2 regions of the Micromonospora sp. NPDC049203 genome follow, and region 2 is predicted to be linked to the other one. Evidence: riboswitches for the same ligand, from Rfam matches in the RefSeq annotation. Region 2 holds a riboswitch; the other holds the start of a gene.
What was found. Region 2 has a riboswitch for thiamine pyrophosphate ahead of thiE (thiamine phosphate synthase). Riboswitches for the same ligand answer to the same signal wherever they lie in the genome.
Positions count from the first base shown of each region.

Region 1: linked by a shared signal. The riboswitch ahead of ACGFIA_RS20030 (ECF transporter S component) and the one ahead of thiE (thiamine phosphate synthase) in region 2 are both predicted to bind thiamine pyrophosphate.

Region 1 covers NZ_JBICSV010000007.1:78,789-84,790, forward strand. Annotated here, with positions in the region: gene ACGFIA_RS20020 (energy-coupling factor transporter transmembrane component T) at 32-832, opposite strand; gene ACGFIA_RS20025 (ABC transporter ATP-binding protein) at 829-2,262, opposite strand; gene ACGFIA_RS20030 (ECF transporter S component) at 2,380-2,970, opposite strand; TPP riboswitch at 3,046-3,152, opposite strand; gene ACGFIA_RS20035 (alpha/beta fold hydrolase) at 3,229-4,065, shown strand; gene ACGFIA_RS20040 (SIS domain-containing protein) at 4,062-4,811, shown strand; gene ACGFIA_RS20045 (DUF6328 family protein) at 4,901-5,404, shown strand; gene ACGFIA_RS20050 (acyl-CoA dehydrogenase family protein) at 5,513-6,002, shown strand, end outside.
Region 2 covers NZ_JBICSV010000003.1:590,121-596,122, reverse strand. Annotated here, with positions in the region: gene thiD (bifunctional hydroxymethylpyrimidine kinase/phosphomethylpyrimidine kinase) at 1-363, opposite strand, end outside; gene ACGFIA_RS11900 (thiamine phosphate synthase) at 443-1,084, opposite strand; gene ACGFIA_RS11895 (thiazole synthase) at 1,171-1,944, opposite strand; gene thiS (sulfur carrier protein ThiS) at 1,949-2,149, opposite strand; gene thiO (glycine oxidase ThiO) at 2,140-3,270, opposite strand; gene thiE (thiamine phosphate synthase) at 3,264-3,890, opposite strand; TPP riboswitch at 3,885-3,996, opposite strand; gene ACGFIA_RS11875 (aldo/keto reductase) at 4,159-5,121, opposite strand; gene ACGFIA_RS11870 (ABC-F family ATP-binding cassette domain-containing protein) at 5,161-6,002, opposite strand, start outside.

The DNA.
Region 1 (6,002 bases), on a different contig from region 2:
TTCATGGTCAACGGCGCGGATAGGGGAGGGGTCAGCCGATCAAGGGGCGGAAGGTGCCCAGGGCGATGCTTGTGGCCAGGGCGGCGGCAGCCAGGGCGGCGGCGCCTGCGACCAACAGCGCGTCGGCGGCGGTGAAGCGCTGCGGGCGTGCCACAGTGCGCGGGGTACCCGCGTCGAAGCCACGGGCGTCCATCGCCACGGCGAGCCGCGTACCCCGCCGGATCGCGCCGACCAGCAGCGTGAACGCGGTGGACGCGAACAGCCGCAGCTTGGCCAGCGGGTTGCGGCCGGCGTCCACGCCGCGGGCCCGCCGGGCCATGCTGATCATCCGCCACTCCTGCTCCAGCAGCGGCACCATCCGGAAGGCGGCCAGCGCCCCGATGGCGAACCGGGCGGGCGCCTTCGCGTTCTGGATCAGCGCGTCGGCCAGGTCGGTGGGGTCGGTGGTGGCGAACACGACGACGCCGGGCAGCGCCACGGCGAGCATCCGCAGCACCAGGCCCAGCGCCGTGACGAGCACGCCCTCGGTGACCAGGACCGGGCCGGCCTCGACGAGCACCCGGCCGGAGCGGTCGGCGGCGAAGAGCACCAGCGTGACCAGGATGCCGACGGCACCGGCGAGCAGCGGCCAGGCCCGCCGGGCGAGCACCCGGTAGCGGACGCCGAACAGCGGCAGCACCGCGAGTTCGACGGCGATGGCGACGGCCGGGGCGACCGGGTCGAGCGTCGCCACCAGGATGACTGTGAAGACCAGCGCGGCGGCCAGCTTGGCCACCGGGTTGCGCCGGGCCAGCGCCGCACCGGGCGCGGCGACCGGTTCGAGGTCGATCACGGGACCACCCCGGCGGAGGAGCGGTCCACTGTGAGCGTGCGGTCGGCCAGCGCGGCCACGAAGTCCGCGTCGTGGGTCACCGCGACCACACCGTGCCCGGCGTCGCGCAGCCCGGCCAGCAGGTCGACCAGCTCCAGCCAGGTGCGCCGGTCCTGGCCGAACGTCGGCTCGTCGCAGATCAGCAGGCGGGGCGCGGTGGCCAGGGCCGTCGCCACGCTCAGCCGCCGCGCCTCACCACCGGAGAGGGTGTACGGGTTGGCGCCGGCCAGCCGGTCCAGCCGCAGCCGGTGCAGCAACTCGTCCACGGTGGCGGTCACCGCCGTCTCGGGCTGCCCGGTGCGGCGCGGGCCGAGCGCCAGCTCGTCGCGGACGGTGGCGGTGACGAACTGGTGCTCCGGGTCTTGGAACACCGACCCGATCCGGCGTACCAGCGCGGGCGCCCGCCAGCGGTGCGGGGGAGTGCGCGCGTCCCGCCCGGCCAGTTCCGCCGACGCGGTGACCGCGCCCGTTCCGGGTCTCAGCAGGCCGCCCAGGAGCAGCGCCAGCGTCGACTTGCCCGCACCGTTGGGGCCGAGGACGGCGAGCGCCTCGCTGGCGCGTACCCGGAGGTCGGTGGGGTTCAGCCGGGGCGGCAGGCCGAGCCGCTCCGCGGTGAGCAACACGTCGCCGGGCGGCGCGGCCGCGTGCCGGGGTGGCGCGACGTGGCCGGGTACCCAGACCCCGGCGGCGGCCAGCGTGTCGCCGTGCGCGGCGAAGACCACGTCGGGTGGCCCGTCGGCGCGCACCCCGCCGCCGGGTTCGAGCACCACGACCCGGTCGACGAGCGGCAACGCCTCGGTGACCCGGTGCTCGACCAGGATCATCGTGGTGTCCGGGTCGAGCGCGTCCGCGACGGCCCGACGGATCAGGGCGGCGCCGGCCGGGTCGAGGTTGGCGGTGGGCTCGTCGAGCAGCAGCAGGCCGGGGCGCAGCGCGAGCGTGCCGGCCAGCGCCAGCCGCTGCTGCTCGCCGCCGCTGAGCGCGGCGGTCGGGCGGTCCCGGGGGTACGGGAAGCCGGCCCGGTGCAGCGCCTCGTCGACGCGGGCCCAGATCTCGTCGGCCGGTACGCCGCGGTTCTCCAGCCCGAACGCGACGTCGTCGCCGGAGCGGGCCATCACGAGCTGGGTCTGCGGGTCCTGGAACAGGATGCCGACGCGCTCGCGGGCCTTACGCGGATCGAGCCCGTCGATCTCGACGGTGCCCTCCTGCTCGCCGGAGTCCTCCGGCAGCAGCCCGGCCAGCGCGGCCAGCAGGGTGCTCTTACCGGCCCCGGAGGGCCCGAGCAGCAGCACCCGCTCGCCGCTCTCCACCCGCAGATCCACCCCACGGAGAGCCCAGCGCCGACGTCCCCCGTGCCGCCACCCGAACCCCCGCAGCACCACCCCGCTCACCCCCCCACCACCCCTCTCCCGCCCCAGCCTGCGTGATCAAGGAGTTCGCGTCCGGAAAACCGTGCCCGGCGGACGCGAACTCCTTGATCACCGGGGTGGGTGGGGTGGTGCGAGCCGTCAGACCAGGGCTCGGTCGCGGCCGGCGGGGAAGCGGTCCAGGACGCCGGTGTTGGCCAGGGCGCGGGTGAGGATGTGCGCGCCGAAGCCGGCGACGATCGTGGCGCTGACGATCGTGATCAGCGCGTACGGGAGGCGGTAGGAGGCGAAGTCGAGCGCCTTGTTCCAGTAGACGAAGTCGAAGATGGCCGCACCGAGGCCGGTCATCGCACCGGCCAGCACCGCCACCGGCAGCTTGAACGAGCGGTACCGGAACGCCGCGAAGGCCAGCTCGGCACCGATGCCCTGCATCAGGCCCTGGAGGATCACGATCCCCGCCCACTGGCTGCCCAGCAGGGCGGAGACGATCGCGGCCACCGTCTCGCAGTACAGGGCGGCGCCCGGCTTGCGGATGATCAGGCCGGCGAGCACCGCCGGGATCAGCCACACGCCGTAGAGCACGGCCTGGGCCGGCGGGAAGAACGCGAACGCCGCGTCGGTGGCGCTCCAGAGCAGGCCCCAGGCCCAGAACACGACGCCGAAGGCGACGGCGATGACCGAGGCGACGACGATGTCGACGGTACGCCAGCGGTTGCTGTCGGTGTGGTTCACGGTTGGCTCCCAGTTCGTCGAGGTGAACCAGGAGAAGACGCACGCCGCGCCCGGTGGTCACCGGACGGCGACGCGGCTGGAGGTCGACCGAACTCCCTGCGCTGGCATTACCCAGATCAGGTTCGAGGGTCTGCGGGCACCGGCCCGCACTCTCAGCGCTGTGCGCTCCCCTGTCGGATGTAAAGTTGTCTCGTCGCAGACGCTAGCACCGACGACTGCCCCCGGCCCAGCAGGGCGAGTGTCGGTATGGTGGCGATCATGCTGGTGGATGCGCGGGGACTGACGTTCGAGGTACGCGCCGGCGGCCCCGAGGGCGGTGACCCGGTCCTGCTGCTGCACGGCTTCCCGCAGCACTCCGGCGAGTGGGACGCGGTCACGCCCGCGCTGCACGCCGCCGGGCTGCGCACGTACGCGCTCGACCAGCGCGGCTACTCGCCCGGCGCTCGGCCGGCGGACGTCGGGGCGTACCGGATTCCGGAGCTGGTGGCCGACGCGGCGGCGGTCCTCGACGCACTAGGGGTGAGCCGCGCGCACCTGGTCGGCCACGACTGGGGCGCGATCGTCGCGTGGGGCCTGGCGGCGGCGCACCCGGAGCGGGTGCGGACGCTGACCGCGGTGTCGGTGCCGCACCCGGCCGCGATGGGGCACGCGCTCGCCACCGACCCGCGGCAGAAGGTCAAGTCCGCCTACATCACGTTGTTCCGCAAGCCGGGTACGGCGGAGAAGGTGCTCCTGGCCCTGAACGCCACCGCGCTGCGCAGGCTGCTCAGCGGGGTGGGCGACGCCGGCGCGGTGGCCCGGTACGCCGAGCGGATGCGCGAGCCGGAGGCGTTGACGGCGGCGCTGAACTGGTATCGCGCGATGACCGGGGCGGACATGAAGGCGGTCGCCCCGGTCGGGGTGCCCACCACGTTCGTCTGGAGCGACAAGGACGTGGCGATCGGCCGGACGGCGGCGCAGGCCTGCGCCGCGCACGTCACCGGCGACTACCGGTTCGTGACGCTGTCCGGGGTCAGCCACTGGATCCCGGACGAGGCGCCCGGCCCGCTGGCCGAGGCGATCCTCGCCCGGTGTGCGGAAACGGAGGAAGCATGACGGTGAGCGCCGAGGCGTACCTGGCGGTGGTGACCGAGACCATCGGCCGGGTTGCCGCCGAGCAGCGACGCAACGTGGCCGCCGCGGCCGACCTGATCGCGGCGGCGGTGAGCGCCGACGGGGTGGTGCACGCGTTCGGCACCGGGCACTCCGAGGCGCTGGCCATGGAGATCGCCGGGCGGGCCGGCGGGCTGGTGCCCACCAACCGGATCGCGTTGCGTGACCTGGTGCTTGTCGGCGGCGACCCGGCCGACGTGCTCAGTCCGAAGCTGGAACGCGACCCGGCGGTGGCGCACCGCCTCTACGAGCTGGCGCCGATCCGGCCGCAGGACGTGTTCGTGCTCGCCTCGAACTCGGGCGTGAACGGGGCGATGGTCGAGTTCGCGTCCATCGTGAAGGAACGCGGGCACGGCCTGGTGGCGATCACCTCGGCGCGGCACTCGGCCCGGATGACCTCGCGGCACCCGTCCGGCCGTAAGCTGGCCGACTTCGCCGACGTGGTGCTGGACAACGGCGCCCCGTACGGCGACGCCACGCTGCCGCTGCCCGGTGGCGGCGCGGTCGGCGCGGTCTCCTCGATCACCGCCGCGCTGCTCGCCCAGCAGATCGTCGCCGAGGTGGTGGCCCGGCTGGTCGCGGCGGGGCAGCGCCCGCCGGTCTACCTGTCCGCGAACATCACCGGCGGCGACGAGCACAACGCCGAACTGGAAGCCCGGTACGCAGGCCGGATCCGCAGGGGTTCCTGAGCCGGTTTCGTGATCATCCGTACGGGGCACAGGCGGTGCGCCGGTGGGCGTTTCCCGCCGGCCGTGCCGTCTCCCGGGGAGGTCCGCGAGTGTCGAAGGAATCCGAGAAGCAACGCTGGCAGCGCAACTTCGCCGACCTGTTGCAGGAGCTGCGGGTCGCGCAGACCGGCGTGCAGATCCTGTTCGCCTTCCTGCTGACGCTGCCGTTCAGTGCCGGGTTCGACCGGACCACCGAGTTCCAGCGCGACATCTACATCCTGGCGCTGCTGACCGCCGCCGCGTCCGCCGCCATGATCATCTCTCCGGTGGCGTTCCACCGGGCGCTGTTCCGCCAGGGACGCAAGCCGGAACTGGTCCGCTTCGCCCACCGGATGGCCACCGGCGGCCTGTTCTTCATGCTCATCGCGATGGTCAGCTCGGTCCTGCTGGTCTCCGACTTCGTACTCGACCGGCCGATCGCGTTCCTGCTCAGCGCGCTCACCGGCCTCTGGTTCCTGATCTTCTGGGCGATCCTTCCGTTCAGCCGTCGCAACTGGGGTGAGGACGACATCGACGACGAGGACGACGACCCGCAGACGCTCACCGGCGGCTGACCGTCCGCCAAATCGGACGTGCACGCGGCGCTACCCCTGGGTAACACCCGGGGGTAGCGTCGTTTTCGTCGAACGCGTCGACGCAGCCGGACCGACGAGGAGGCAGCCGTGACCACGACACACAACAGCCGGCCCGAGTCACCCGACGGCGCGGGGCCGCTGCCCACCGAGGCGGGCCGGGTCTCCGAGAAGGAGGCCCGCCAGGTCGCCGAGGCGGCCCGCGAATCGGCCTGGGACCGGCCCAGCTTCGGCAAGGAGCTGTTCCTCGGCCGGTTCCGGCTCGACCTGATCGACCCGTGGCCCCGCCCCGACCCGGCCGAGGTGGCCCGCGCGGACGAGTTCCTCGGCGCGCTGCGCGCGTACCTGACGTCCGAGGTGGACGGCGAGGCGATCGAGCGGGACGCCCACATCCCCGACGAGGTGTTCCACGGCCTGGCCGGGCTGGGCACGTTCGGCATGAAGATCGACCGCAAGCACGGCGGGCTCGGGCTGAGCAACCTGCACTACTGCCGGGCGCTGATGCTCGTCGGTTCGGTGAACCCGGCGGTCAGCGCGCTTCTCTCCGCACACCAGTCGATCGGCGTGCCGCAGCCGCTGA
Region 2 (6,002 bases):
CGCCTCCACCACGCCGAGCCGGTGCCCGCTCGTGGCGACGAGTACCGGGTCGACGACCAGGTGCGGCAGCCGCCCGGCCCGGGCCGCCTCGGCCACCGCGTCGGCGACCGCCGGGGTGCCGAGCATTCCCGTCTTCACGGCCCGCACGTCGAAGTCGCCGAGCACGCTGTCCATCTGGTCGCGCACTGTCTGCGGTGGCAGCGGCAGGACGGCGTCAACACCCCTGGTGCTCTGCGCGGTGACGGCGGTGAGCACGCTCGTGCCGTACGCCCCGAGCGCGGCGAACGTCTTGAGGTCGGCCTGGATGCCCGCTCCCGCTCCGGAGTCGGAGCCGGCGATGCTGAGAACTGTTTTCGGCGTCACTTGTCTTCTCCGGTGGTTGCGGTTCAGGGCTGCGGCCGACCGTGCCCACTCCGGGCGGTCAGGCTTGATCCCTCCGTGGTCACGGTCGGCCGCAGCCCTTCTCGTGTGGGCCTTCGTCGGATCGCGCGGGGTGGGTGTGCGCCACACGGGTGGTCGCCTCCTGGAAGGCTCTGCCCAGCGTGGTGGCGGTTTCGGTGGGGTCGTTGGCGCGCATGACGGCTCCCAGGACTGCTACTCCTGTTGCGCCCGCCTCAACGCAGGCCGCTACCTGAGCTGCCGTTTCGATGCCGCCGAGGGCGAGCACCGGGACCGGGCTGGCTTTCACCAGCTCGCTCAATCCGTCCGGTCGCAACGCCGGGCCGTAGCCGGGCTTGGTCTTTGTCTCGTAGACCGGGGACAGCGTCGCGTAGTGCTCGGTGGTGAGCCGGGCCAACTCGGCGGCGTCGTGGCAGGAGCGGCCGACGAGTCCGACGGCGGGCGGCGGGTACGGGCCGGCGGCGGGCAGGTGCACCGCGTCCCCGTCGAGCGGGTCGGGTCCGGCGACGATCAGCGTGCCGCCCGCCTCGGCGAGGATCGCGCGCAGGTCGACGGCGAGCGCGAGGCGTTCGGCGCGGGGCAGGTCCTTCTCCCGCAGCACCACCCACCGCACTCCCCCACCCACGGCCCCCGCCACCACGTCAACGAGCCGCCTCCGCGCCACCCGACGATCGGTCAACAGCACGACCCCGGTCGAGCCGGTGTAGTTCTTGGTACGCGGCCGCCCCTGCGGGGGCGTGTCCGTACCAAGATCCGCGACGCGTAGGGCGGTCACAGGTCGGGCCGTCCCTCGTCGGGGGTGGACGCCTGGGCGTGGAAGCGGCGGGCGATGCGGCCCGCGCCGTACGCCAGGCGCCCGGCCTCGACCGCGTACCGCATCGCCGTGGCCATCGCCACCGGGTCGGCGGCCCGGGTCACGGCGCTCGCCAGCAGCACCGCGTCGCAGCCCAGCTCCATCGCGAGCGCCGCGTCGGACGCGGTGCCGATGCCCGCGTCGAGCACCACCGGCACGTCGACCGACTGCCGGATCAGCCGGATGTGGTGCGGGTTGCCGATGCCCAGTCCGGAACCGATCGGCGACCCGGCCGGCATCACCGCCGCGCAGCCCACGTCGGCCAGCCGCCGCGCGAGCACCGGATCGTCCGACGTGTACGGCAGCACCGTGAACCCGTCCGCCACCAGTTCCTCGGCGGCGCGCAGCAGCTCCACCCCGTCGGGCAGGAGCGTGCGCTCGTCGCCGATCACCTCAAGCTTCACCCAGTCGGTGTCGAACGCCTCCCGCGCCAGGTGCGCCGTCTTCACCGCCTCCACGGCGGTACGGCAGCCGGCCGTGTTCGGCAGCAGCCGTACGCCGCACCGCTCCACCAGGTCGAGCAGGCCGCCCGACCCACCGGGCGTGGTGTCCACCCGGCGCAGCGCCAACGTCACCAGCTCGGTGCCGGAGGCCCGGATCGCCTGCTCCAGCACGTGCAGGTTGGCCGCGCCGCCGGTGCCGAGGACGAGCCGGGAGCCGAACGTGACCCCACCGATCTCAAGCGTGGACATCCGCTCACCCGCCCTGGGTGGCGCTGAGCACCTCGACCCGGTCGCCGTCGCGCAGCACGCTCGCCGACCAGCCGCCGCGCGGCACCACCTCACCGTTCACCGCCACCGCGAGCCCGCGCTCCCGGTCGGTGACCGCGCGGACCACCTCCGCGACTGTGACACCGTCGGGCAGCGTCCGGCCGGTGCCGTTGACGATCAGTTCCACGTGCGCTCCTTCCCGAAGCGATCCGGGGTGAAGGGGGCGAGCGCGGGATCCGGCTCGCCGGTGACGATCAGTTCGGTGACCAGGTCGGCGGTGACCGGGGTGAGCACGATGCCGTGCCGGTGGTGCCCGGTGGCCGCGAGCACGCCCGGCCGCCCGGGCAGCGGCCCGATGATCGGCGCGTTGTCCGGCGTACCGGGACGCAACCCGGCCACGGCCTCCGCCAGCTCGTACTCGACGAGTTCCGGCACCAGCTCGGCGGCGGCGCGCAGCAGCGTCAGCACCCCACCGGCGGTGACAGCGGTGTCGGCGCGCTCCTCGACTGTCGCCCCGACGACGACCTCACCGCTGTCCCGGGGCACCAGGTAGACCGACTCGCTGTCCGCGTACCCCCGGATCACGTGCCGGAAGCCCGGCGGGCCGCCGCCCGGCGCGCGCAGCCGCAGCACCTGGCCCTTCACCGGACGGACCGGCAGGCTGGTCAGCGCCGCCGCGCCGCAGCCGGCCGCGACCACCGTGACGCGGGCGTCCACGTCGGACAGCGCGCCGACGCGGGCGGGGCGCAGCTCCGCACCGGCGCGTTCGGCGGCAGTGCGCAGCGCGGCGACCAGCCGCCGCGGGTCGACCTGGTGGTCGCCGGGGGCCACCGCGCCGCCGCGCACGCGCGGCGCCAGCGCCGGTTCGCGGTCGCGCAGCTCCGACGGCCGCAGCGGCGTGATCGGCAGTTCCAGACCCTGTTGGTACGACCACAGCCGCCCCGCCTCGGCCAGGTCGTCGGCGGTGAGCCCGACGACGAGCGTGCCCTCGGTGCGGTACCCGATGTCGACGCCGCTCGCCCCGGCCAGCTCGGCTGCGAAACCGGGCCAGCGGGCGGCGGACTCGACGAGCAGCGCGGTCAGCTCGTGCTCACCGAAGTACGCCTCGGCGACCGGCGACAGCATCCCGGCGGCCACCGACGAGGCGCCCGACCCGGGCCGGTCGTCGTGCACCACCACGCGCAGTCCGCGCTGCGCGCACCGCCACGCGATCGCCCACCCGATCGGCCCGCCCCCCACCACCGCCACGTCGGTAAGGAAGGGCCCCCTTTTAACGCCTCCGGTAGAGGAAGGGCCCCCTTTTAACACGTCAGCGCCCGCATCAGCTCGGCGGTGGCGTGTGCGGGATCGGCGGCCAGGCTGAGCGCGCCGACCACCGCCACCCCGTACGCCCCGGCGGCCCGCAACGTCGGCACGGTCCCGGCGGTGACCCCACCGATCGCGATCACCGGCACGCTCACCGCCTCGGCGACCGCGCGTATCCCCTCGGGGCCGATCGGATCCGGCAGGCCGGCCTTGGTGGTGGTGACGTGGCACGGGCCCACGCCCAGGTAGGTCGCGCCCGCGTCCACCGCCACGCGGGCGCCGGCCGGCTCGCGGGCGGTCGCGCCGAGCACGGCGTCCGGGCCGAGCACCCGGCGCGCGGCTGCGACCGGCAGGTCGTCCGCGCCGACGTGGCCCCCGGCGGCGTCCACCGCGAGCGCCACGTGCAGCCGGTCGTTCACCAGGCACCGCGCCCCGTACGGCCGGCAGGCGTCGACCACCAGCCGGGCCAGCTCGTACGCCTCCCGGTCGGTGGCGTCGTCCTCCACACGCACCTGTACGACGAGGTCGGCGCCCGCTACGGGCAGGGCGGCACGCAGCACGGCGAGCGGGTCACGCCCCGGCCGGGTGTCGGTGATGAGATGCAGTCGTCCCAGGGACAGCACGGCAACGCTCCTCCCTGCGCCGGCATTACCCGGATCAGGTTCGACGGTCGGGGGCTCCCAGCCCCCCTCTCAGCCCGGTCCGCACCGGGCTCCCGTGGGTCACTTGCGGCCTACCGTACGACGCCTCCCGCCCGTACGGAAGCCCTCCGTAACGTTCCTCCCACGCCAACGCGCGCCGATCTTGCAGTTGTCGCCCCCGCAGAAGCCGCGAAACGGGCACCCGAGGGGCAGAAACTGCAAGATCGACGCGCGGACGGTGGGGCGGGCGTCAGAGGATGGCGTCCAGGGCCTCCAGGTCCTCGTCTGAGGGCTGCCAGGTTCCCGCCTCGGCGTTGGACTTCACCTGCTCTGGGGTCGTCGCGCCGGCGATCACCGACGTTACGGCGGGACGGGCGGCCAGGCCGCCGATGGCCACCTGGAGCATGCTGATGCCGCGCTCGGCCGCGTACGCCTCGATCGCCTCGATGACGTCCCAGCGCGCGGCGGCCAGCCGTTCGGCGTACCGGCCGCCACCGGCCAGCCGGCTACCGGCCGGGGGCGCCTCGCCCCGCTTGTACTTGCCGGTGAGCAGCCCGTTTGCGAGCGGGAAGAACGGCAGCATGCCCAGGCCGAACCGCTCGCAGGCCGGGATGACCTCGTCCTCGACGCCGCGTTCCAGCAGCGAGTAGTGGTTCTGCGCGGAGATGAACCGGGTACGGCCCTGCGACGACGCGGTCCAGTCGGCGTCGGCGATCTGCCACCCGGCGAAGTTGGAGTTGCCCAGGTAGCGCACCTTGCCGGCGGTCACCAGGTCGTTCAGCGCGGCCAGCGTCTCGTCGATCGGGGTGCCCGGGTCGGGCTCGTGCATCTGGTACAGGTCGATGTGGTCGGTGCCGAGCCGGCGCAGCGACGCCTCGACGGCGCGGGCGATGTAGCGGCGAGCGCCCCGGGCGCCGTGGTCCGGCCCGTTCGCGCCGTTCATGTCCATGCCGAACTTGGTGGCCACCACCACGTCGTCGCGGCGGCCCTTGAGCGCCTGACCGAGCAGTTCCTCGGAGGCACCCTGCGGCTCACCGTAGATGTCGGCGGTGTCGAAGAAGTTGATCCCGGCGTCGAGCGCGGCGTCCACCACCGCCCGGGTGCCGTCGAGGTCGAGCTTGCGGCCGAAGTTGTTGCAGCCGATACCGACAACGGACACCACGAGCCCGGAGTCGCCCAGCCGGCGGAAGGTCATCTCACTCACGAGATCCACCCTATGCCCGCTCCCCGGGGCCCACCCTCGGGTAGCAGCTCAGCCCACGTCCCAGACCGGCTCCGGTGTCTCCACCACGTCGCCGTCGCCACGGAACAGCACGAACCGGTCGAAGGTACGGGTGAACCACCTGTCGTGGGTGACAGCGACGACCGTTCCCTCGAACGCGGTCAGCCCGGCCTCCAACGCCTCGGCCGAGGCCAGGTCGAGGTTGTCCGTCGGCTCGTCGAGCAGCAGCAGCGTCGCCCCGGACAGTTCCAGCAGCAGCACCAGGAAGCGGGCCTGCTGCCCGCCGGAGAGCGTGCCGAACCGCTGGTCGCCCTGACCGGCCAGCTCGTACCGGGACAGCGCCGCCATCGCGGCGTGCCGGTCCATGCCGGCCCGGTGGTCGTCGCCGCGCCACAGCACCTCGACGAGGGTCTTGCCCATCAGCTCCGGCCGGTCGTGGGTCTGCGAGAAGTGCCCGGGCCGGACCCGCGCGCCGAGCCGGACCACGCCGCCGTGCGCGACCGGCGCGAGCGCGCCCGCGCCGTCGACAGGCGTGTTGCCCGGCTCCGGGTCGGTGCCGCCGCGCGCCAGCAGCCGCAGGAAGTGCGACTTGCCGGTGCCGTTCGCACCGAGCACCGCCACCCGGTCGCCGTACCAGAGTTCCAGGTCGAACGGGTATGTCAGGCCGTCCAACTCCAGCTGCTCGGCGATCACCGCGCGCTTGCCGGTCCGCCCGCCGGTCAGGCGCATCCGGATGTCCTGGTCCTTCGGGGGTACGGGCGGCGGCCCGGCCTCCTCGAACTTGCGCAACCGGGTCTGCGCGGCCTGGTAGCGCGACGCCATCCCGTCGTTGTACGCGGCCTTCTGCTTGTACATCAGCATCAGCTCGCGCA